DNA from 4 places in the Pontibacter liquoris genome. Region 1 is predicted to be linked to each of the others. Evidence: riboswitches for the same ligand, from Rfam matches in the RefSeq annotation. Region 1 holds a riboswitch; each other region holds the start of a gene.
The links. A riboswitch is a leader RNA that binds a small molecule or an ion and turns the genes downstream of it on or off. The one in region 1 is predicted to bind S-adenosylmethionine.
Positions count from the first base shown of each region.

Region 2: it holds a riboswitch for S-adenosylmethionine, as region 1 does, so the genes downstream of both, LWL52_RS04990 (ATP-grasp domain-containing protein) here and LWL52_RS18740 (SusC/RagA family TonB-linked outer membrane protein) in region 1, are expected to answer to the same signal.
Region 3: it holds a riboswitch for S-adenosylmethionine, as region 1 does, so the genes downstream of both, metH (methionine synthase) here and LWL52_RS18740 (SusC/RagA family TonB-linked outer membrane protein) in region 1, are expected to answer to the same signal.
Region 4: it holds a riboswitch for S-adenosylmethionine, as region 1 does, so the genes downstream of both, LWL52_RS12635 (O-acetylhomoserine aminocarboxypropyltransferase/cysteine synthase family protein) here and LWL52_RS18740 (SusC/RagA family TonB-linked outer membrane protein) in region 1, are expected to answer to the same signal.

Region 1 is NZ_JALEBG010000003.1:418,417-423,636, reverse strand. Features, by position in the region: gene LWL52_RS18745 (RagB/SusD family nutrient uptake outer membrane protein) at 1-732, opposite strand, end outside; gene LWL52_RS18740 (SusC/RagA family TonB-linked outer membrane protein) at 835-3,846, opposite strand; SAM riboswitch class I at 4,277-4,379, opposite strand; gene LWL52_RS18735 (RrF2 family transcriptional regulator) at 4,679-5,095, shown strand; gene LWL52_RS18730 (DUF2061 domain-containing protein) at 5,206-5,220, shown strand, end outside.
Region 2 is NZ_JALEBG010000001.1:1,212,139-1,217,358, forward strand. Features, by position in the region: gene LWL52_RS04980 (proline iminopeptidase-family hydrolase) at 1-243, opposite strand, end outside; gene LWL52_RS04985 (LLM class flavin-dependent oxidoreductase) at 651-1,688, opposite strand; gene LWL52_RS04990 (ATP-grasp domain-containing protein) at 1,691-2,674, opposite strand; SAM riboswitch class I at 3,023-3,125, opposite strand; gene LWL52_RS04995 (amidohydrolase family protein) at 3,404-4,843, opposite strand; gene LWL52_RS05000 (GNAT family N-acetyltransferase) at 5,000-5,220, opposite strand, start outside.
Region 3 is NZ_JALEBG010000002.1:732,474-737,693, reverse strand. Features, by position in the region: gene metH (methionine synthase) at 1-2,303, opposite strand, end outside; SAM riboswitch class I at 2,378-2,484, opposite strand; gene rpmA (50S ribosomal protein L27) at 2,748-3,017, opposite strand; gene rplU (50S ribosomal protein L21) at 3,092-3,400, opposite strand; gene LWL52_RS16485 (ribonucleoside-diphosphate reductase small subunit) at 4,040-4,999, shown strand.
Region 4 is NZ_JALEBG010000001.1:3,048,921-3,054,140, reverse strand. Features, by position in the region: gene LWL52_RS12650 (ribonuclease Z) at 1-761, opposite strand, end outside; gene LWL52_RS12645 (STAS domain-containing protein) at 777-1,154, opposite strand; gene LWL52_RS12640 (phosphoribosylaminoimidazolesuccinocarboxamide synthase) at 1,222-2,157, opposite strand; SAM riboswitch class I at 2,621-2,727, shown strand; gene LWL52_RS12635 (O-acetylhomoserine aminocarboxypropyltransferase/cysteine synthase family protein) at 3,004-4,332, shown strand; gene metX (homoserine O-acetyltransferase MetX) at 4,341-5,220, shown strand, end outside.

The sequences.
Region 1 (5,220 bases):
CGCATTCCCGCTCCCGATCACCAGGGTCGCGTACTCTTCGGCTTTCGCCCATTGCTGCTGGTACAAGTATAACCGGGCTTTCAGCGCCCACACTGCTTCTTTCGAGGCCCTGGAGCGAACCGTTAAAGCTGGCAGTAACGTTTCGGCCTGCTCCAGGTCTGCCAGCACCTGCTCATAGGTTTGCTCAAGCGTAGATCGTTTAATACCCTTACCGCTTGTTTTGTTTGTGGTAGGTTGGAGCACCAGCGGCACGCCGCCCCAGGCCCGGCCCAGGTCAAAATAAGACAAGGCGCGCAGGAAGTAAGCTTCTCCCAGGATCGTCTGGCGCTGCGCATCGGTCAGGCTTCTGTCCTGGATGGCGGGCACTTTTTCGATGATGGTATTGGCGACATTGATCACCCGGTAGATCTGCGCCCAGACAGACTTGATGGAGCTGTTCTCGGCCGGAATGGCATTCAGGTCGAACTGCTGGTAAAAGTTGTAGGAGCCCGACCAGTCCACTTCATCAGCAGATAAGTAGGCGAGGGCCGGGTACTCAAAGCCATAGTAGCTGTTGCTTTGCAACTCACTATAGGCCCCCAGCAAAGCCGCCTCAGCGCCCCGCTTATCGGTGATGGCCTGTTCGGAGGAAATATCCAGGCGGGGTGCTGGCTCCAGAATGTTGTTGCAGCCTGAGAGCGATACCAGCAGGGCCAGGGCGAGGGTTTTATAGTTTGTGAATATGTTCTTCATGGTTGTTGTCAAATTTAAGAGACGCTGTCTCGTTCGGAAGCGTCAGATCACCGGTTTTCAGGTATAAAAAGTCCTGTGAGCGTCCTGCTGCTTTTGTCTGTTTTAGAAAGTTACATTTAAGCCTGCCTGCCAAGTTCTTGGCTGCGGCACCACGGCATGGTCGATGCCGCGCACGTTCTGGTTGTTGCCGGCCACGTTCACTTCCGGGTCCAGGCCGCTGTAGTTGGTGAGCGTCCACAGGTTGGTGCCCGACAAATACACGCGGAGGTTGCCGATCTTATACTTGCCGAGCGCTTCGGAAGGCACCGTATAGCCCAGCGTAACAGAACGCAGGCGCAGGAACGAGCCATCTTCGATAAAGCGGCTGCTGGGCAAGGTATAGTTGGTGCCGGTTTTGGTCAGGCGCGGCACGTCGGTCACATCGCCGGGTTGCTGCCAGCGGTCGAGCTGGCCTGGCAGAAAGGTGATCGAGCCGTTGCGCGTACCGCCGTGCTCCATAAAGAAGCGGTTCAGGTTCAGAATGTCGTTGCCATACTCAAAATAGAACAGGGCACCCAGGTCGAAAGCTTTGTAGCGGATGGTGTTATTCAAGCCGCCAAAGAAATCCGGTGCCGCGTTGGCCACGATCTGGCGGTCAGCCACCGTGATCTTGCCATCCTTGTTCACATCGTCGTACACGGCATCGCCCGTCTGCGGATCCACATACAGCTGCTTGTACACCCAGAAAGCATACACCGAACCGCCTTCTTCCATGCGGATCCAGTCGCGGGAGTGCTGGTTGATGGGGATGGGCAATTTCTCGATCTTGTTCACGTTGCGGGCAATGTTGAGGCTGGTGGTCCAGGAGAAATCATCACGTTCGATGTTGGTAGAGGTGATATTAAGCTCAACACCTTTGTTGCTGATCTCACCCAGGTTCTCGAACACACTGCTGAAGCCCGTCTTCTCCGGCACCGGCACTTCCAGCAGCAGGTCTTTGGTATACTTGTTATAGTAGTTGGCTTCCACTTTCAGTCGATTTTGCAGCAGGGCCAGGTCCAGGCCAATGTTCCACTGGCGCGTGGTTTCCCACTTCAGGTCCGGGTTGGCCAGCTGCTGGTGGCTGATGCCGGGCTGCCCATCGTAGTTGCGGCCCGCCCGCCACAAGCCAAGCGAAGCAAAGTCGTTGATGCCGTTCTGGTTACCGGTCAGGCCGATGTTGGCGCGCAGCTTGATCAGATCGAAGGGCAGGTCCTGGGCAAAGGCTTCCTCGGAAACGATCCAGGAAGCGCCCAGCGACGGGAACACGCCCCAGCGATTGGACGCCCCGAAACGGGAAGAAGCATCGGCCCGCACGCTGCCGTCTATGCTATACTTGTCTTTGTAAGTATAACCGGCCCGGGAGAAGAACGAGATCAGCCCATTTTGGCTCGAGTTGGTCGAAGCGGTCTGCAGCGAAGAAGAGGCGATCTCCTGGAAATCATCGCTCGGGAAGTTGCGGCCTGTTAGCGAGAGCGTATTATAGCTGGTCTGCTGCACTGTGTTTCCTAGTATCACGTTCAGGAAGTGGTCATCGCCCAGGCGCTTGTTATACGTGAGTAATTGCTCGTTTAGCAGCGAGGTTAAGCGCGTATCAACTCGGCTGGCGTTACCAGCCGGCAGGCCCACACTGATCTGCGTGTTGTTGTATACTTTGTCGGAATACCCGTTGTAGTCGATGCTCCAGCTTGATTTAAAGGTCAGGCCATCCAGGAGCTCATACTCGCCATACACGTTGCTGATCAGGCGGCTGCTCTCTCCTTTGATGTTGAGGTTATCGATCAGGGCCAGGTGGTTATCAAAAATGGAGTGGCGGGCGTAGGAGCCGTCCTGGTTAAAAACCGGCAAGTAAGTGGGAACATACAAAGCCGAGTTGATCACGCCCTGGGCACTGTCGTCGTTGCGGCTCTGGTTGCGCTTGCTGTACGAGATAGAGGTGCTGGTGCCAATGGTCAGGCGCTCGTTTACCAGGTGGTCGTAGTTGAAGCGGCCGCTGAAACGCTCGAACGCGGCGGGCTTTACAATGCCCTCCTGCTTAAAGTAGCCGCCGCCCAGAAAGAAACGGTTCGACTCGCCCCCGCCCGATGCCGACAGGTCGTAGCTTTGGGTTTTGGCGGTCCGGAACACATCCGGAATGCGGGAATACGTGGTCTGCTCTGTCGGCAATCCAAAACCGCCTTCACTTTTCGGGCGGAACGGAAGCGTGGCCGGACTGCCGCCGTCGTTCAGGTGGGTTTCGTTGATGAGCTCCGCTTCCTGCTGCGCGTTTACGGTTTCGTAGATCTTCGGCGCTTTTGCTACCCCAAAGTAGGTCTGGAAATTGATGCGCGTACCGGCATTTGTTTTGCCGCGCTTGGTGGTGATGAGCACCACGCCATTGGCGCCGCGGGCTCCGTAAATAGCGGTAGCGTTGGCGTCTTTCAGGATTTCGATGCTTTCAATGTCAGCCGGGTTCAGGTCAGCCAGCGGGTTGGTGGTTTGCCCGCCCAGGCTCAGGCCTGAAAGTGACTGGTTGTTGATGAACACGCCGTCTACTACATAAAGCGGCTCGTTGCTGGCGTTGATGGAGGTGTTGCCGCGGATGCGCACAAAGATGCCGCCGCCCGGCGTGCCGCTGGCAGCCGCGATCTGCACCCCCGAGGCTTTACCTTGCAAAAGCTGGTCTGGCGATGGCGCCGGAATGCCTTTCAGTTCCTGCGGATTAACAGACGTCACGGCGCTGGAAACTGCCTTCTGCGATTGCGTGCCGTAGCCCACTACCACCACTTCATCCAGCGCTTTGGTATCTTCCAGCAACGTTACGTTCAGGGCCTGGCCATCGGCTTTTACTTCTTTTAAAGTATAGCCCAGGCTGGAGATAAGGAGCGTCTGGCCTTTTGCCACGGCCAGGTTAAAGCTGCCGTCTACGCCGGTAACGGTGCCCTTGTCGGTGCCTTTTACCTGCACGCGGGCACCAATCAGCGGTTCGCCGGTTTTGGCGTCTTTTACCACACCTTGTGTTAAGGTGTCTTGTGCAAACGCTTCTGCCCCGAGGCCCAGGAACAGGCCAAGCGCCAGGAGCAGGCGCACGAATTTATGTGTGAGTTGTTTTTGCATATTACGGTTATTAATTGGACAAAGTGTTGCCATCCTGCAATCGGGGCGACTGCGGTTAAGGCGGGTTAAGAATTTATTTTAAGGGATTAATGCAACAGCGTGCTGTTAGCTACAACAGCTACACATTCGCAGGGGCATGCGCGCCGGTGCAATAGCCGGGATGGAAATAAAGCGTTTGCTGTAAGTAGGAGCCGGTGCAAACGTGCACGGCAGTAGCTGGGGTAGCGTATTGCCCATGGTAAAGAGTGTTAGTAAGTATGAAATAAAAACAGACGTATCATTCCTGGCACAGAGCAGTGCAAGAATGGCTTTACAGGAAATAGAGGCAGATTAACAGCAACAACAGCACAGGAACGCAGCAGGCGCTGCAGAAGCGAATAAGGCTGTGGGGGTAAGAACCGGGGTTGTGTTTTGCTTGTTCATTGGTTTAAATTTATAGTTCCCAAAACTGGGCAGGAGTTAGCACCTTTCCGTTTCACCGGAGGTTGCTAGAGGGTCGCGGAGCCTGCTCTCTTACCTCTTCTTTATAAATCTTGATAAAGATGCTGCAAAGATAAGGTCGGATTTTCTTGTAATGCAAAACATTTTTAAAATATTTTCCCTGAAAGATTAAAATAAAATTTTATTGCCTGGTTTGAACTTGCCTTGCTAAAATACAAAAGGCTTTTGCCTTTTACCGCCGGCCTTCGCGCAGAAGTGCCACACAATCTTCCGAATAAAAGGGTATCCTAAGGAAATAGTTTTTAGCTTTGAAGTGGTATTCTTTTCATTACCTGAATGCCGCTCGGGCTTCATCCTATTACAGTACTTCATCCTATTACAGTACTTTCTAATGTTGTCGAAAAAGACGAAATATGCCTTTCATGCACTCAGTTACCTGGCCGAAAACCAGGAGAAAGGTGCTATTCTGATACAGGAGATCGCTTCAAATAAAAAGATATCCCAGAAGTTCCTGGAAAGCATCCTGCTCGACCTGAAAAAGGCCGGTATACTAGGCAGCAAGAAAGGCAAAGGCGGCGGCTATTACCTGATCAAAAAGCCCGAGGAAGTTACGCTGGCCAAAGTGATCCGCTTACTTAACGGGCCGATTGCCTGGCTGCCTTGCGTTAGCCTGAACTATTACGAAAAGTGCGCCGACTGCCCCGATGAAGCCACCTGCAACATGCACCTGATCATGTGCCAGGTGCGCGACCAAAGCCTGAGTATCGTGGAGAATAAAACCATTCTGGATCTGATTTCAACCAAATAACTGTATTTCAGCTACTTGCGATTTAGTTAGCTAACTTTCTGCGTTCTTTTTCATTTATTACCCTACTAAGTTTATAGATTTTATATACTTTTAGGTCTCAAAGGAGCGCTATGCTATTCGATCAC
Region 2 (5,220 bases), on a different contig from region 1:
GCCGCCATGCAGGAGCAGCACTTTCATGGTCGGGCTGTTGCCAAAGCGCTTCGTCCATACTTTGTAGCCTTCTTTTAGCTGGATCATCTGCACGCCACCAGCCTGCACCGGGGTAGGCGTTTTAAAGTCGAGGTAATCTGCTGTGGTGGCGGTAGTGGCAGCTTCCGGTTCGGTACGCTGGCAGCCGGTAGTTAGCAGGAGTAGGCCCAGGCAGGCGATCAGAAAAGAGAAAGGCTTTTTCATGTATAACAGCAGGTTTAAGGTGAGACGGTTTAACGGAACAGTGCCGCAGCTAAAGGCCACGGGAGCTAAAAGATAAAGTTATTTCTGCTGAAAATCGTAAGGTGCTGCTGATAAAAGTTTTAGATGGAGCAACGTGCCATTTCCCGGCCCATCTCTCTGGCTCATCCCGCATACTTGACGCAAGCGTCCACCTGTGCCGTGCGTAGCAAAATCGATTACTGTATCCTGGCTATTTGTTAATGTACACGTTATTGCTGTTCCATTGCCACTTAAGTATAGGCATATGCGGACGCTTGCTTCATTTACGTTTTAGGAGCACATCTACTTCAGGCAAAAAAAGAACCCTGCGGCTTCAAGGCTGCAGGGCTCAAGGTCAGTTTAGTTTAGGTTTATTGTTTGTTAGGTTCTTATGCTGTTTGTTTTTGTGGAGAGAAAGCCCTGATCACGGAGTCGGAGAAGCGCTCCATCTCCTCGAGTTGCGGACTGCACTGCAGCAGGAAGAAATCCACCCCCACTGCCTCGAAGGCGGCGATGCGGTCCTGGATCTGGGCAGGCGTGCCGGTCAGGCCGCTGCGCAGGCCGCGGTTGGATACCGAGTAATCCTGCAGCGACACCTGCTGCTCGAGCTGCGTGCCGGCCAGCCACTGCTGGTAGTTGCCATAGCCGGCAGCCGAGGCCTGCACGTTGGTAATGCGGTCGAGTTCTTTTTTCACTTCCGCCTCCGTGTTGCGCACAATGCTGTAGGCCGCTACCCCGAATTTCATCGGCGGCAGGCCCAGTATCTCGCGGCGGCGGCGCATGTCGGCAATGCGCTCCCCGATCTTTTCAGGCGAATCGCCGTGCATCACGTAGCCGTCGCATTGCGTGCTGATCATGGTTTTAGCAGTTTCCGACTCGCCTCCGGCATAAATAAATGGCTTTTTGGCAGGCTTGGGCTGCAGCACGTTATCTTCCACCTTGTAGTAGTTGCCGCTGTAAGTCACGTGGTCGCGTTCCCACACGCTGGTCACCACGTCCAGCCACTCTTTGGTGCGGGCGTAGCGGTCGTCGTGCTGCTCAAACTGGATGCCATACTTGGTCGCCTCATCGCGCCACCAGCTCGATACCACATTCAGCGACAGGCGGCCATTGCTGATCAGGTCGATGTTGGCGGCCTGCTTAGCCAGCTGCGCCGGGTTGTGGAACGTAGGGCGCACGGCCACCATGATCTCCAGCTGCTGGGTCACAGCGGCCAGCGCCGCTGCCGTAGACCAGGCATCGAGGGCCGGTGCTTCCTGCCCTTTGATATCATTTAAGTATAACTCTGCGATCAACGACAGGTGGTAGCCCCAGCTCTCGCTTTTTTGCGCCAGTTTTTTAACGTAATCCCAGGAGGTGTCCATTCCTTCGTCCGGAATGTTGCGGAGCCATCCTCCGAAAACGGGTAACCAATAGCCGAATTCCATGCTTATACCTCCTGTAGTTTAAGTTGCGCTTTCTTCTCCAGGAAATCTACCAGGCGGGCGTGTGGGTTAAAGCCGATCACGTTCACGGCATCGGCCACAAAATTAGACAGCGCGTTGATGTCGTAGTAGTAGATCCTACCATCGCGGTCGTCCACCATGTACTCAATGCCACCCACGTCGATGCCGGCTTCCTGCACAATGCGTTCGATGTTGTCGATTACTTCCTGCGGCGGGGTATAGGCTTCCACGCGCATGCCATTCTTAGGCGCATCCAGGGCGCAGGCATTGCGGCTCAGTTCCTTGCCGTTGGTGGTCTGGCAAATGTCGGCCGGGCAGAGGTTGAAGCTCTCGCCGGAAGTATACACGTTGATGCCGTAGAGGTATTTGCCGCCCAAGGTTTCGATGCGGGTGATATGGCCGCCGCGGGCTACCACATACTCCTGCACCAGCGCCGTGTGGTCGATGCCCAGCTTCACCTCGGCGGCAGCCACAGCTTGCGCGAGTTCCTCCACAGAATCATAGCGCACAATGCCGGCGCCGCTGCCCCCAATATTGGCTTTCACCACCACCGGGAAGCGCAGCCCTTCGGAGGCTTTCACCGCCTGCGAGGCATGGTTGATGATGCGCGCTTTTGGGTAAGGCAAGCCCAGTTTTTCGAGCAGCGTGATCTGCAGCGCTTTGGAGGTTTCGTACTGAAAGGCCTTGTAGCCGTTCACCACCGGCACACCGGTCGTTTCGAGGTAGGCCAGCAGGCTCAGCGTATAAAAGATACTGTTCTCGTTGTTGCGCAGGTAAGCCGAAGGGCTAGTGCGGTTAAAGAACAGGCTGTAAGGTACTTCCTTTTCGGCCGGATCATAGGTATGGGCGGCGGCATTCAGGCGTTCGTAGCCAATGCCACGGGCGTCCAGTTCATTTAACAAGGGGCGGAACCAGTCCGGGTGCTCGTGAAAAATGGCAATGGGTTTATCGGTGGTGTACGTTGACATAAGTTCTGGTTTTTGAAGTTAGAAGTATAAAGCAGCGGATTATGCACCGCTACAGGCTTTGTTAAATTAAAGAAAGAAGTATGGAATAAAGGGTCAGAAAGCCCCGGAAACGGCCTGAACAGGTACAAACAGGCCATGCCTTTCCCGCAAAGCTGCACACAGATAGGCTGGCAAGTGGGCGCGCCACAATGCATCAGCCTACCGCCAAAGCAGCAGGACTAGCGACAACAACAGCAACCGTAGGCCGGCGCTACAGAAGTATAAACAGAGGTGTTTTCGGAGAAAATCCGGTTAAAAAGGCCCGCCAGTACGGCAGCAAAAGCGATAATAGTAGTTTGCATTATTAGTAATTTATATGCCCTAAATAATTTAGGCAGGATGTAGCACCTGGTTATGCAACTGGTTGCTAGAAGTTCACAGAGCCTGTTCTCTCCCTTCTTCTTTATAAATCAAATACTTGTGAGGGTAATTGACTTGATGAATGCAAAATTCGGAGCTGCGATTTACATTTCCAAATTTTTACCTAAAAATAATGTTGGTACACCATTTAAGTTTTGACAAAGGATAATTTGACAAAGGACAAAAGAACATTGAACAGGGAGAATGATAAAGCAAGTTTAGCAGTTGAATGTTGAAGTATAGCAGGCGGTAAGGCCGGCCTCTGTCCATTTAAAGTTCTTTTCCTGTTACTCTTTTGTCCTTTGTCAAATTATCCTTTGTCCTAAACGCCTACTTTTTCAGCCACTCCAATAATTGCTTCAGCTCGGCAGCAGTATAAACCTTTCCTCCGAAGATCACCGCTTCAATGGCTTCGGTATTGCGGATGTCTTCCAATGGGTTCTTGCTGAGCAGTACCAGGTCGGCTACTTTACCGGTAGCGATGGTGCCATACTGATCGGCTTTACCCATCACGGTAGCGCCGTTCAGGGTAGCTGTTCGTAGGGTCTGGGCGGGTGTCAGGCCGGCTTCCTGCAGCGTTCTAAGCTCCTGGTGCAGCGACTGGCCCGGGTATACATACGAGTTAAAGGCACCGGCATCGGAGCCGGCCAGTATCGTAACGCCTGCGGCCTGCATTTGCGGTACCATGCCGGTAAACTTGTCTTCCAGGTCATGTATAAACGCTCTTGCTTCCGGCGTCTGGCGCTTGGCGCTGTTTTCTCTGCCAGCGTAGGTTTTAATGATACCGTCCTTGATATAGTGCAGGTATTCGTCGTGGCTGTGGTCGGCTTGCGACAGGTTGTTGAGCACGCGGCCAATGTATAAGGTAGGCGTAACGGCGGTATGATGCGCGGCCATCTTCTGGTAGATCTGCGCCGCCGTGGCCGGATCATAGGTGTCGTAGAGCCAGTGGAGGGCCGTGTAAAAACCAACCGGCTTGCCTGTTTTTTCGCCAGCCCGGATCACGTTGGTGATGCTGTCTTCTTTGGTAGAGGCAGCTTTAAAAGTATAGTATAAATGTTCGGTGATATCCAGTCCATTGTCAATCGCATCGCCCAATTTTACGCTAAAGGGCATGTGACCGGCCGTGAGCATGCCCCGGGCCTGGGCCTCTTTGACAATGGCCAGAAACACATCCCCCGAAATAGTGCTGTCATAGATCTTTACAAAATCGACACCCAGCTTTTGCAAGGAATCCAGGGCCACAGGCACCTGTGCTACAGTGGCTACTTCAATAGAGCCGGCCCAGGTGGGCTTGGGGCCATCCAGCTTGGGGCCTGCCGAAATAATGCGCGGACCAACCAGCTTATTGGCTGCAATCGCTTCGCGCCACGCCTGAACGGCCGGGTACAGGTCGCCGCCCGCGTCGCGTACCGTGGTGATACCGTTGATGATGTAAAGCGGGAGCAGGTCTTTGTTGGCTTCCTCCAGTTGGGCGCCGCCGCGCAGGTGCACGTGGTTGTCCCAAAGCCCGGGGATCAGGTACTGGCCTTTGGCATCCAGCGTAGTGGCGGCCTTATACTTGTTGCGGGCACCGGCATCGCCGATCTCCTGGATGAGGCCCGCATTGATCCAGACGGTTCTGTTGCGGAGCAGTTTTCCCTGTTCCACATCCACCACGTTCACGTGTGTCAGCAGCAGGTCGTAGGTCTGGGGCGGCCGGGCGGTGGTGCAGCTCAAAAGTGAGAGGCTCAGCAGCAGGAGCAAAGCAAAAAAGGCAGGGTTTCTCATCGGTCACATCGGTCAGATCAAAAGCCAAGTTAAGGATTCCTGCCGCGTGTGCAATACCCGCAACAGCAGGCCGGCGGGCCTGGAAGTATAAAGTTGTTGTGTGATTGGAATTCCGCACTAAATGCGAGTGAAATCGGGTGGCCTTCAGGTAGTAGCCTACTTTTTACGGGGAGCTAATTCCAGCACCATGTGTTGGGTGGATACCTTAAAACCCTGCGCCTCCCAGAAGCGCACCCCTGTAGGATTATTGATGGCTACCTGCAACTCCAGGTGATCGGCGCCATGGTCTATGAGCCACTTTTTGGCTGCTTCAAACAGCACTTTGCCTACGCCGCTACCGCGGTATTTTTCCTTCACCACTGTTTCGGCTACGTAGC
Region 3 (5,220 bases), on a different contig from region 1:
ACACCCACAATGTTCTTGCCGATATCGTGCACGTCGCCTTTCACGGTGGCCATCAGGATGGTGCCTGCGGTGGATTTGGACGTATCGGAAGCGAGCTTCTCTTTTTCCATAAACGGCAGCAGGTACGCCACCGACTTCTTCATTACGCGGGCGCTTTTAACTACCTGCGGTAAAAACATCTTGCCGGCGCCAAACAAGTCACCCACTACGGTCATGCCGGCCATCAGCGGCCCTTCGATCACATCGAGCGTTTTAACGGCCTGCTGGCGGGCTTCTTCGGTATCTTCGTCAATATAATCCACAATGCCTTTTACCAGCGCATGTTTCAGGCGTTCGGTTACCGGTGCTTCGCGCCAGCTGTTGTCAGCCTGCACCGCTTCCTTGCCTTTGCCTTTGATGGTTTCGGCATACGTTACCAGCTTTTCGGTGGCATCGGGGTGGCGGTTAAAGATGACGTCTTCGATCAGATCGCGCAGCTCGGTGGGTATTTCGCTGTACACGCCCAGCATGCCGGCGTTCACAATGCCCATGTCCATACCTGCCTGCACGGCATAGTATAAAAACACGGTGTGCATGGCCTCGCGCACCACATCGTTGCCACGGAAAGAGAACGACAAATTACTTACACCCCCACTTACCAGCGCATGCGGCAGGTTGGCTTTGATCCATTTCACGGCCTCCAGGTACTCTACGGCATAGTTGTTATGTTCTTCGATGCCGGTGGCAATGGCCAGAATGTTCGGATCAAAAATGATGTCCTGTGGCGGGAAGCCGATCTCTTCGGTGAGTATCTTGTAAGCGCGCCCGCAGATCTCTATTCTACGTTCAAGCGTATCGGCCTGGCCCTGCTCATCAAACGCCATTACCACAGCGGCAGCACCGTACTGGCGCACCTTGCGGGCAATGTGTTTAAAGTTCTCTTCGCCCTCTTTTAAGCTGATGGAGTTCACGATCGATTTGCCCTGCACGCATTTCAACCCGGCCTCGATCACACTCCATTTCGAGGAGTCGATCATGATGGGCAGTTTGGCAATGTCGGGCTCGGAGGCGATCAGGTTAAGAAAGTTCGGCATGGCCTGCTCTGAGTCGAGCATGCCTTCGTCCATGTTCACGTCGATGATCTGGGCGCCGCCTTCCACCTGCTGGCGCGCTACCGACAAGGCTTCCTCAAACTGGCCGTTTACGATCAGGCGGGCGAATTTTTTGGAACCGGTTACATTGGTGCGTTCGCCTACATTTACAAAAAGACTTTCGGGCGTGATGGTGAGGGGCTCTAACCCACTGAAGCGCGAGTAGGGCGGAATAGCTGGGGGGGTATGCGGTTTATACTTCTGCACTAAGTCGGCAATTACTTTGGTGTGAACGGGCGTAGTGCCACAACAACCACCCAGGATATTTACCAGGCCTTCCTGAAGATATTCCTCCACAATGCGGCCCATCTCCTCTGCCGATTCATCGTAGCCGCCAAAAGCGTTTGGCAAGCCGGCATTCGGGTAGGCACTGATGTAAGTACCCGTGATACGGGAGAGCTCCTGAATATGCGTTTTGAGCTGCCGCGCGCCCAGGGCGCAGTTAAAGCCAATGCTAAGGATAGGCGCATGCGAAACCGAGTTCCAGAACGCTTCTACTGTCTGGCCCGACAAAGTGCGGCCACTGGCATCCGTAATGGTGCCGGATATCATGACCGGCAACTCCTTGCCGCCGTCCTGCACATATTGCGCAATGGCAAGCAGGGCCGCTTTACAGTTAAGGGTATCAAAAACGGTTTCGACCAACAGCAGGTCCGAGCCACCATCCACCAGGCCGCGCACCTGCTCATAGTATGCTGTTACTAGCTGGTCGAAGGTAACGGCGCGGTAGCCCGGGTTGTTCACGTCTGGCGACAGGGAAGCCGTACGGTTAGTAGGCCCGATGGCGCCGGCTACAAAGCGGGGCTTGCCCGGCACCTGTTTCTCCACCTCATCTGCTGCCTGCCGTGCTATCCGGGCTGATTCATAGTTGAGCTCATACACCAGGTGTTCCAGGTGATAATCGGCCATGGCAATGCTGGTGCCGCTAAACGTATTGGTTTCGATGATATCGGCGCCCGCCTGCAGGTACTCGGTGTGAATACCTTTGATGATATCAGGCCGTGTGATGGAGAGCAGGTCGTTGTTGCCTTTCAGGTCGGAGGGATGCTCTTTGAAGCGCTCGCCCCTGAAATCAGCTTCCGTAAGCTGGTGCCGCTGAATCATGGTGCCCATTGCGCCGTCAAGCACTAACACGCGCTCGCGAAGCAATGTATGGATGGGATGGTTTTTCATGGTGAATGTCTTTCTTCTCGTAAGTCTGCTGCTACTATACTTATCAAGAAGGACACCCCAAGGGAGGATGGACTTTCTTATCTTCTCCAAAGCTATCGCTCCGGAAGGGAATTAGCACCAAGCTGGTACAAGGTTGCTAAGACATCATCGGGCCCTGTCCCTCAGTCTTTCTTGATAAGAAGTTGCAAGTTAAAGGTATATCCGCAGAATTTAAAATTTTGTTGCGGCCAAATTCCCGCGGCGGGCAGCAAAGGGCCTTAAAACAGAAAGAGACACTTGTGGTGTCTCTTTCCATCAGAATTTTTTCACTTTAGAAGTAAATAAAATTCCTGCTTATATGTACGTGGCAGCCAGGCCTTTGTTGTGCGGGGCCGGCGTTTAGCATAAAAAAAGGGAAGCCCTGCGGCTTCCCTTTCCTACAGCGCCCGAAGGCGGCTTCAATGCTTAGGCTTCTGCCTCAACGCGTGGCTTTACAGATACGTAAGAACGGTTCTTCTTACCTTTTCTGAATTCTACTACGCCATCAACCAATGCAAACAGGGTGTGGTCTTTGCCAATCCCTACGTTTGTGCTTGGGTGGTGGGCAGTGCCTCTTTGTCTTACGATGATGTTGCCGGCGATAATGTCCTGGCCACCGTAAATCTTAACACCAAGTCGTTTAGAATGCGACTCGCGGCCGTTATTAGAACTACCAGCTCCTTTTTTGTGTGCCATGTTGTTTTACTATTTAGTTCAGGGTTGCGGGGCGACTCCTGAAAAGATTTTACAAATGAATTTCTTCTTACTGCTTATCCAATGCTCTCGATCAGGACCTTGGTGAATTGCTGGCGGTGGCCATTCTTCTTACGGTATCCTTTTCTTCTCTTCTTTTTGAAAACGATCACTTTATCGCCTTTCACGTCGCCAAGGATTTTACCAACCACTTTAACACCGCTAACGAAAGGAGCACCTAATGTGATGGTACCGTTATCATCAGTAAGAAGAACATTGGCGAACTCAACGGCGTCACCCTCATTGCCGGAAAGCTTGTTAGCGTAGATGAACATGCCGTTCTCTACTTTGGTCTGTCGACCTGCGATTTCTACAATTGCGTACATCAGCTTCAATGTAATGATTAAAAATTTAGTCTGCAAAAGTACGGCACTTAATTTACATATGCAACGCCCTGCTGCAGAAATTGTTCTGCCTGCCTGCAGCACCTTTCCACAAACCTGTGGATAACGATGTTGAAATCCTGCGGGCAAAATAAACGACCTGTTAAAAACCCGTCTAAATTACTTGCCCACAGCCGTTTGCACTCATTTTCAGAAATCTGTCTTTTCCACATTTCTTGCACTTCTTTTTACAAGTATACTTTAGGCAGCTTCCTTTTCCCGGCCTTCGGCCTTTGCGCCCTTGTGCCCGGCAGCTGTTTGAAGCAGAATAAAACCCGAAAACGGCTTTTTGTGCATTTAACAGCTACTTTATAGACCATTACCTATATTTTGCAGTATCTATATACGTTATTAACAATGTGGAAAAACCTGTGTATTACCCCTTAAAAACCACCTGCAGAGGCCGTTATGAAGGTGTGTATAAATTGAACAACTTTCGGGGCTTTTTTCTAGTTCAATTCTCTATATTTGAACTCATAATATTTTCGGGCTGGCTACCCGTCAGTTCAAACAACGAATGCATCAGCCGGTTGTGAGAACAAAAACTCACGCCAAACCTTTAAAATATAAATGCTACGCGTTATGGAACCCATATTACAAGAGAACCCCAACCGCTTTGTCCTGTTCCCCATCCAACACGACGAGGTGTGGCAGATGTATAAGAAGGCTGAAGCCAGTTTCTGGACTGCCGAAGAGATCGACCTCTCGCAGGACCTGAAAGACTGGGAAAACCTGAATGATGGCGAACGCCATTTTATCAGCCACGTGCTGGCGTTTTTTGCCGCCTCCGACGGTATTGTGAACGAGAACCTGGCCGTGAACTTTATGCAGGAAGTGCAGCTGCCCGAGGCCCGCTGCTTCTATGGCTTCCAGATCATGATGGAGAACATCCACGCCGAAACGTATTCGTTGCTGATCGACACCTATATTAAAAAGCAATCAGAAAAAGACTACCTTTTTAATGCGCTTGAAACCGTGCCTGCCGTGAAGAAAAAAGGCGACTGGGCACTGAAGTGGATCAACAGCGAAAACTTTGTTGAAAGATTGGTTGCTTTTGCTGCGGTGGAGGGTATTTTCTTCTCGGGTTCGTTCTGCTCAATCTTCTGGATGAAGAAGCGTGGTTTAATGCCGGGCTTAACCTTCTCTAACGAGCTAATCTCGCGAGACGAAGGCCTGCACTGTGATTTTGCCTGCCTGCTCTACTCCATGCTGCAGAACAAACTTTCGGAAGAGCGTATTCATGAGATCATAAAAGATGCCGTAACCATAGAGCAGGAATTTGTAACGGATGCCTTGCCGGTGGACCTGATCGGGATGAATGCCAAGTTGATGAGCCAGTATATTGAGTTCGTAGCCGACCGCCTGTTGATCGCACTGGGCTACAGCAAAATTTACAACGCCGCCAACCCATTCGACTTTATGGAAATGATCTCGCTGCAGGGCAAGACCAATTTCTTCGAAAAGCGCGTGGGCGAATACCAGAAAGCCGGCGTGCTGGGTGGCTCCGACAAAAATGTTTTCTCGATGGACGAAGACTTTTAACAATCCATAACATTTACTATGTTTAGGTGCCAAAGGGAAGCACTCTTCTTTTCCCGCACCTATACTACTTACTTATACTTACAGTTTTGCAGGCAGCAGCAGGTGCCATTGCGCACCCTGCCGGCCAGCCTGGTACCCTTGGAGGCAGCACCGCCGCCAGCGGGGCATTTGTAGCCCCAACCTAGCAGAAGCTAAGTAGCTTAACTTATATATAATTGCAT
Region 4 (5,220 bases), on a different contig from region 1:
GCCTGCAGGGCCGTGCTGTGGAAGGTATAGGTAGCGCGCTCGCGCATATCATCCAGGAAAGTGGCCTCGTGGTAAAGTAGATCTACACCGCGCAGGTAGGGGAGCAGCTCGGGTTTATAGCGGCTGTCTGAGCAATAGGCGTAGCTGCGGCTGCGCTTTGGCTCCTGTGTTACATCCTGGTTGCGGACGATGATGTTGCCTTGTTCGTCTTTGATATCTTCGCCCCATTTGAGGCGCACGAGTTGCGGCGGGGTCAGAAAGCCGGAGAGCTTTTCCTTGATCAGTGGGCGTGGCTTGGGCTTTTCCCTGAAAACAAAACCGCAGCAGGGCACACGGTGCTCCATCGGGATGGTATGTACCGTGATCTGCTTGTCTTCAAAGATCTTTTTGTGGTAAGCTGTGTCCAGCTCATGAAAAATGAGCGGAAAGCTCAGGTTGGTGCCCGAATACTTAAACTGCAGGCTAAGGATTTCGGAGAGGCCGGGAGGGCCGAAGAGGTGCAGCGGCGTGAGGCGCCCCTGCAGGTGCATGGTGGATAGCAACCCTGCCAGCCCAAAATAATGGTCGCCATGCAGGTGGCTGATGTAAATATTGCAGATGCGCTGATGCTTTATCTTGTATTGCATCAGCTGCATCTGCGTTCCTTCTCCGCAATCAATCAGGTGGTACTGATTGCCAATCGTCAGGACTTGGGCGGTATGGTGTCTGTTTGCCGAGGGAGTAGCCGACGAACTGCCGAGAATTCTGAGTTCGAAATCCACTACCGGGCGGTAAGGTTAGTCTTCTTTGTTGGTCAGATCTTGCTCAATCTCGTGCAAAAACACACGATCGATCGCTTCTTCTACCGTAGGCAGAATGTTTAACACCGACTCCAGTTTAGAGATAGAGATGAGCTTCATCACATGGTCCTGTAACCCTGTCATGATCAGCAAACCGTTAGAGGAATTGCATAGGCGGTTTGCGATCAGAATGGAGCTCAGGCCCGATGAATCCGTATATTTCACGTTACTCAGGTCAAGAATCAGGTTGGTGATCCCCTCGGCATTCAATTTCACGAACTCAGACTTCAGGTCAGGTGCAATAGAAGTATCCAGCTTCTTCTCATCTATCGTGATAATTGTATAGTTTTCTTTCTTATCAATCGTGTATTTCATAGATCTACCAATAAGGATTTAAAAGCAAATGTACCAAAATCTACTTTAATTATGGTAACTTTTAGTGCTAAAAAATGTTTTCAATAATGTGCTGCTCTATTCGAGAAAGCACGTTTTCATAACCCTCCTTTACAAAAGGCTGGCCGGTAAAAACCTCAAACAGCTCAATATAGCGGTCCGAAATGCCGCGTACCACTTCGTCTGTCATCTCCGGAACTGCCTGGCCGTGTTGCCCCTGAAAGCCGTTTCCGATGAGCCACTGGCGCACAAATTCTTTTGAAAGCTGCCGCTGCGGTTCTCCTTGTGCCTGCCGTTCCGCATACCCCTGGCTGTAAAAGTAACGGGACGAATCCGGCGTGTGGATCTCGTCGATCAGGTAAATCTGGCCGTTATACTTGCCAAACTCATACTTGGTATCTACCAAAAGCAGGCCACGTTCTGCGGCCAGTGCGGTACCACGGGCATAAAGCGCTCTGGTATAGCGCTCTAAATTAAGATAATCTTCTTCAGATACAAGGCCTGAGGCAATAATTTCTTTTCTTGAAATGTCTTCGTCGTGGCCTTCGTCTGCTTTGGTGGTGGGGGTGATGATGGGCTCAGGCAACTGGTCATTCTCGCGCAATCCCTCGGGCAGGGCTACCCCGCACAAGAGGCGTTTGCCGGCCTGGTACTCGCGCCACGCATGGCCTGCCAGGTATCCCCGGATCACCATTTCTACTTTAAAAGGCTCGCAACGATACCCGATGGTCGCATTCGGATCCGGGGTAGACAGAACCCAGTTGGGAACAATGTCAGCTGTCGCTTTGAGGTTGAGACTGGCAATCTGGTTGAGCACCTGCCCTTTGTAAGGAATAGCGCGTGGCAGCACCACGTCAAAAGCGGAGATACGGTCGGTGGCGATCATGGCCAGCTTGTCTCCGAAATAGTATACATCGCGAACTTTGCCTTTGTAAAAACCGGTCTGGCCGGCGAAGGAGAAGTTGGTTTCTTTTATGGCCTCCATTACGTGTGATAGGTTGTCAGCAAGCAAAGGTAATTATATTTTAGAGGGTGAAAAATTTAATTGGCTGCTTTCACGTACGATGCCGGGGCCTGCGAATATAGTTGCTAAACTATACCGGAAGTATACTTGGCAGCAGGGGCAAAGTTTAGTATTAATATAGGGAGATGTTATACTATCAGAAGTATGATGCAGCTTCAGGCCTGCGGCGGGTTTTGCAGACACTACTAGCCGGAATCGCCTGTAGTTATGCTGCTGCAGCCGCTGCCTGTAGCCGGGTATGGCCACAGCGCTACTTAGCTGCGCAGGAGCTGGCAGGGGCGCCTGTAACGAAAACAGGAGCCCGCCGTATGATTGCTTAACCGGCGCTGCAAAGGCATTTTTGAAAAAAGAGCAGAAAAAGCTTGCAAATACTTTTAGCGCGGTTTAATATTGCAACATCTAGTCAATACCCTTCGCGGATATTGATTTATAAAGAAGCGTGGAGAGACAGGCTCTATGAAGCGCTAGCAACCTAACTACCGAGTAAAGGTGCTAATTCCTGATTCCGAAAGGTTCGGAAGAATATAAATTGATACTGTCATGAAAAAGGGAATCAAGCCAACACAGCACAGACGTATTTTTAATTTGCCGGCAGCCGCACTGCCGCAAACTCCCGCTTTTGCTCTCGCTAAAGTCATGCGCATGCCCCTGGAGGCTATGTGTTGCTGTTGTTGTTAATCTAGCATCGTTTTAGCCTGCACCGCTTTCGCGGCAGATTCATGTCTGCGGCCAGGGGCTACTCTGTATTCGCATCTCTGCGGTTTTATACTTTAACTTATTTCTTCTCCTACTTTATATACTATAGCCATGTCTCAATCTCTGCATTTCGAAACTCTTCAGCTACACGCTGGCCAGGAAATAGATCCCACCACACAGTCGCGCGCTGTGCCTATCTACCAGACAACCTCCTATGCTTTTAAAAACGCCGAGCACGGGGCCAACCTGTTTGCCCTGAAAGAATTTGGCAACATTTATACCCGCATCATGAACCCGACCACCGATGTGTTTGAGAAGCGGGTGGCGGCGCTGGAGGGCGGCGTGGCAGCCGTTGCCGTGGCATCGGGCATGGCAGCGCAGTTTCTGGCGCTTACCAATATCCTGGAGGCCGGGGATAATTTCGTGTCCACGGGTAACCTGTACGGCGGCTCATTCAACCAGTTCAAGGTATCGTTCAAGCGTCTGGGTATTGAGGCCCGGTTTGCCAAGGACGATGCCGTGGAAAGCTACGAGCAACTGATCGATGAGAAGACCAAAGCCCTTTACGTGGAGACCATTGGCAACCCTCGCTTCAACATCCCGGATTTTGATGCACTGGCCGCACTGGCCCGCAAGTATGACATCCCGTTTGTGGTGGATAATACCTTTGGCGCTGGCGGTTACCTGTTCCGCCCGTTGGAGCACGGGGCCAACGTGGTAGTGGAGGCAGCCACCAAGTGGATCGGCGGCCACGGTACCAGCATTGGCGGCGTAATTGTGGATGGCGGTAACTTTAACTGGGGCAACGGCAAATTTCCGCAGTTCTCGGAGCCGAGCGAGGGCTATCACGGGCTCAACTTCTGGGAAGTATTCGGGGAGAAAGGTCCCTTCGGCAACATTGCCTTTGCCATCCGGGTGCGGGTAGAAGGGCTGCGTGATTTTGGTCCTGCCCTGAGCCCGTTCAACTCTTTCCTGCTGCTGCAGGGCCTCGAAACCCTGTCGCTGCGCCTGGACAGAACCGTGCAGAACGCCCTGGCGCTGGCCCAGTGGCTGGAGCAGCACGAACAGGTAGAAGCGGTGAACTACCCGGGACTGGTGAGCAGCCCTTACCACGAACTGGCTAAAAAGTACCTGAAGCGGGGCTTTGGCGGGGTGTTCTCCTTTAAGCTAAAAGGCGACAAGCAGCAGGCCGAAACTTTTGTGAACAGCCTGCAACTGGTAAGTCACCTGGCTAACGTAGGCGATGCCAAAACGCTGATCATCCACCCGGCCTCTACCACCCACCAGCAGTTAAGCGATGCCGAGCAGCTAAATGCCGGCGTAGAGCAAACCCTGCTGCGCGTGTCGGCAGGTATCGAGCATATCGATGATATCAAAGCAGATTTTGAACAGGCGTTCGCCAAAGTACGCGAAGCACAACCGGAGGCACTCCTCCAGTAACGAAAGAAATGCCAGAGCAACACGTTTTTCATTCCCAACAGGCCTTCACGCTGGAGTCGGGCGCTACCCTGCCCGGCTTGCAGCTGGCCTATACTACCTACGGCCAGCTAAATGCCCGCCGCGACAACGTAGTATGGGTGTGCCATGCCCTGACCGGCAGCTCCGACTTTACAGACTGGTGGGCCGGTCTGTTTGGCCCGGGCAAGTTGTATGACCCGGCGCAGTGGTTTGTTATCTGTGCCAATACCCTGGGCGGATGCTATGGCTCTACCGGGCCGCTGTCCATCAACCCTGCTACGCTGAAGCCCTACTTTCATGCGTTTCCGGTTTTCACTAACCGCGATGTAGTGGCTGCCTTCGAGCTGCTGCGCGGCGAGTTGGGTTTAAAGCAAATTCATACGTTGATCGGCGGTTCGTTGGGAGGGCAGCAGGCACTGGAGTGGGCCATTCAGCAACCTGATGTGTTTGAACGGCTGGTGCATGTGGCCTCTAATGCCCGCCACTCGCCCTGGGGTATCGCGTTTAACGAAAGCCAGCGCATGGCCATTCGCCAGGACCCAAGCTGGCACGGCAACAGCGAGGATGCCGGCAAAGAAGGCCTGAAAACGGCACGTGCTATTGCCATGCTTTCGTACCGCCACTACAACACTTACCACGAAAACCAGCAGGAGCCCGGCAACAGCATTACAGACAATTTCCGGGCGGCAACTTACCAGGTATACCAGGGCGAAAAGCTTGCCAAGCGGTTTAATGCCTATACGTACTGGTTGCTGTCCAAAGCCATGGACTCGCACCACGTGGGCCGCAACAGGGGCGGCGTGGTGAAAGCGCTGGCGCATCTAAAGGCCCGCTGCCTGTTTGTGGGTGTCGATACCGACCTGCTTTTTC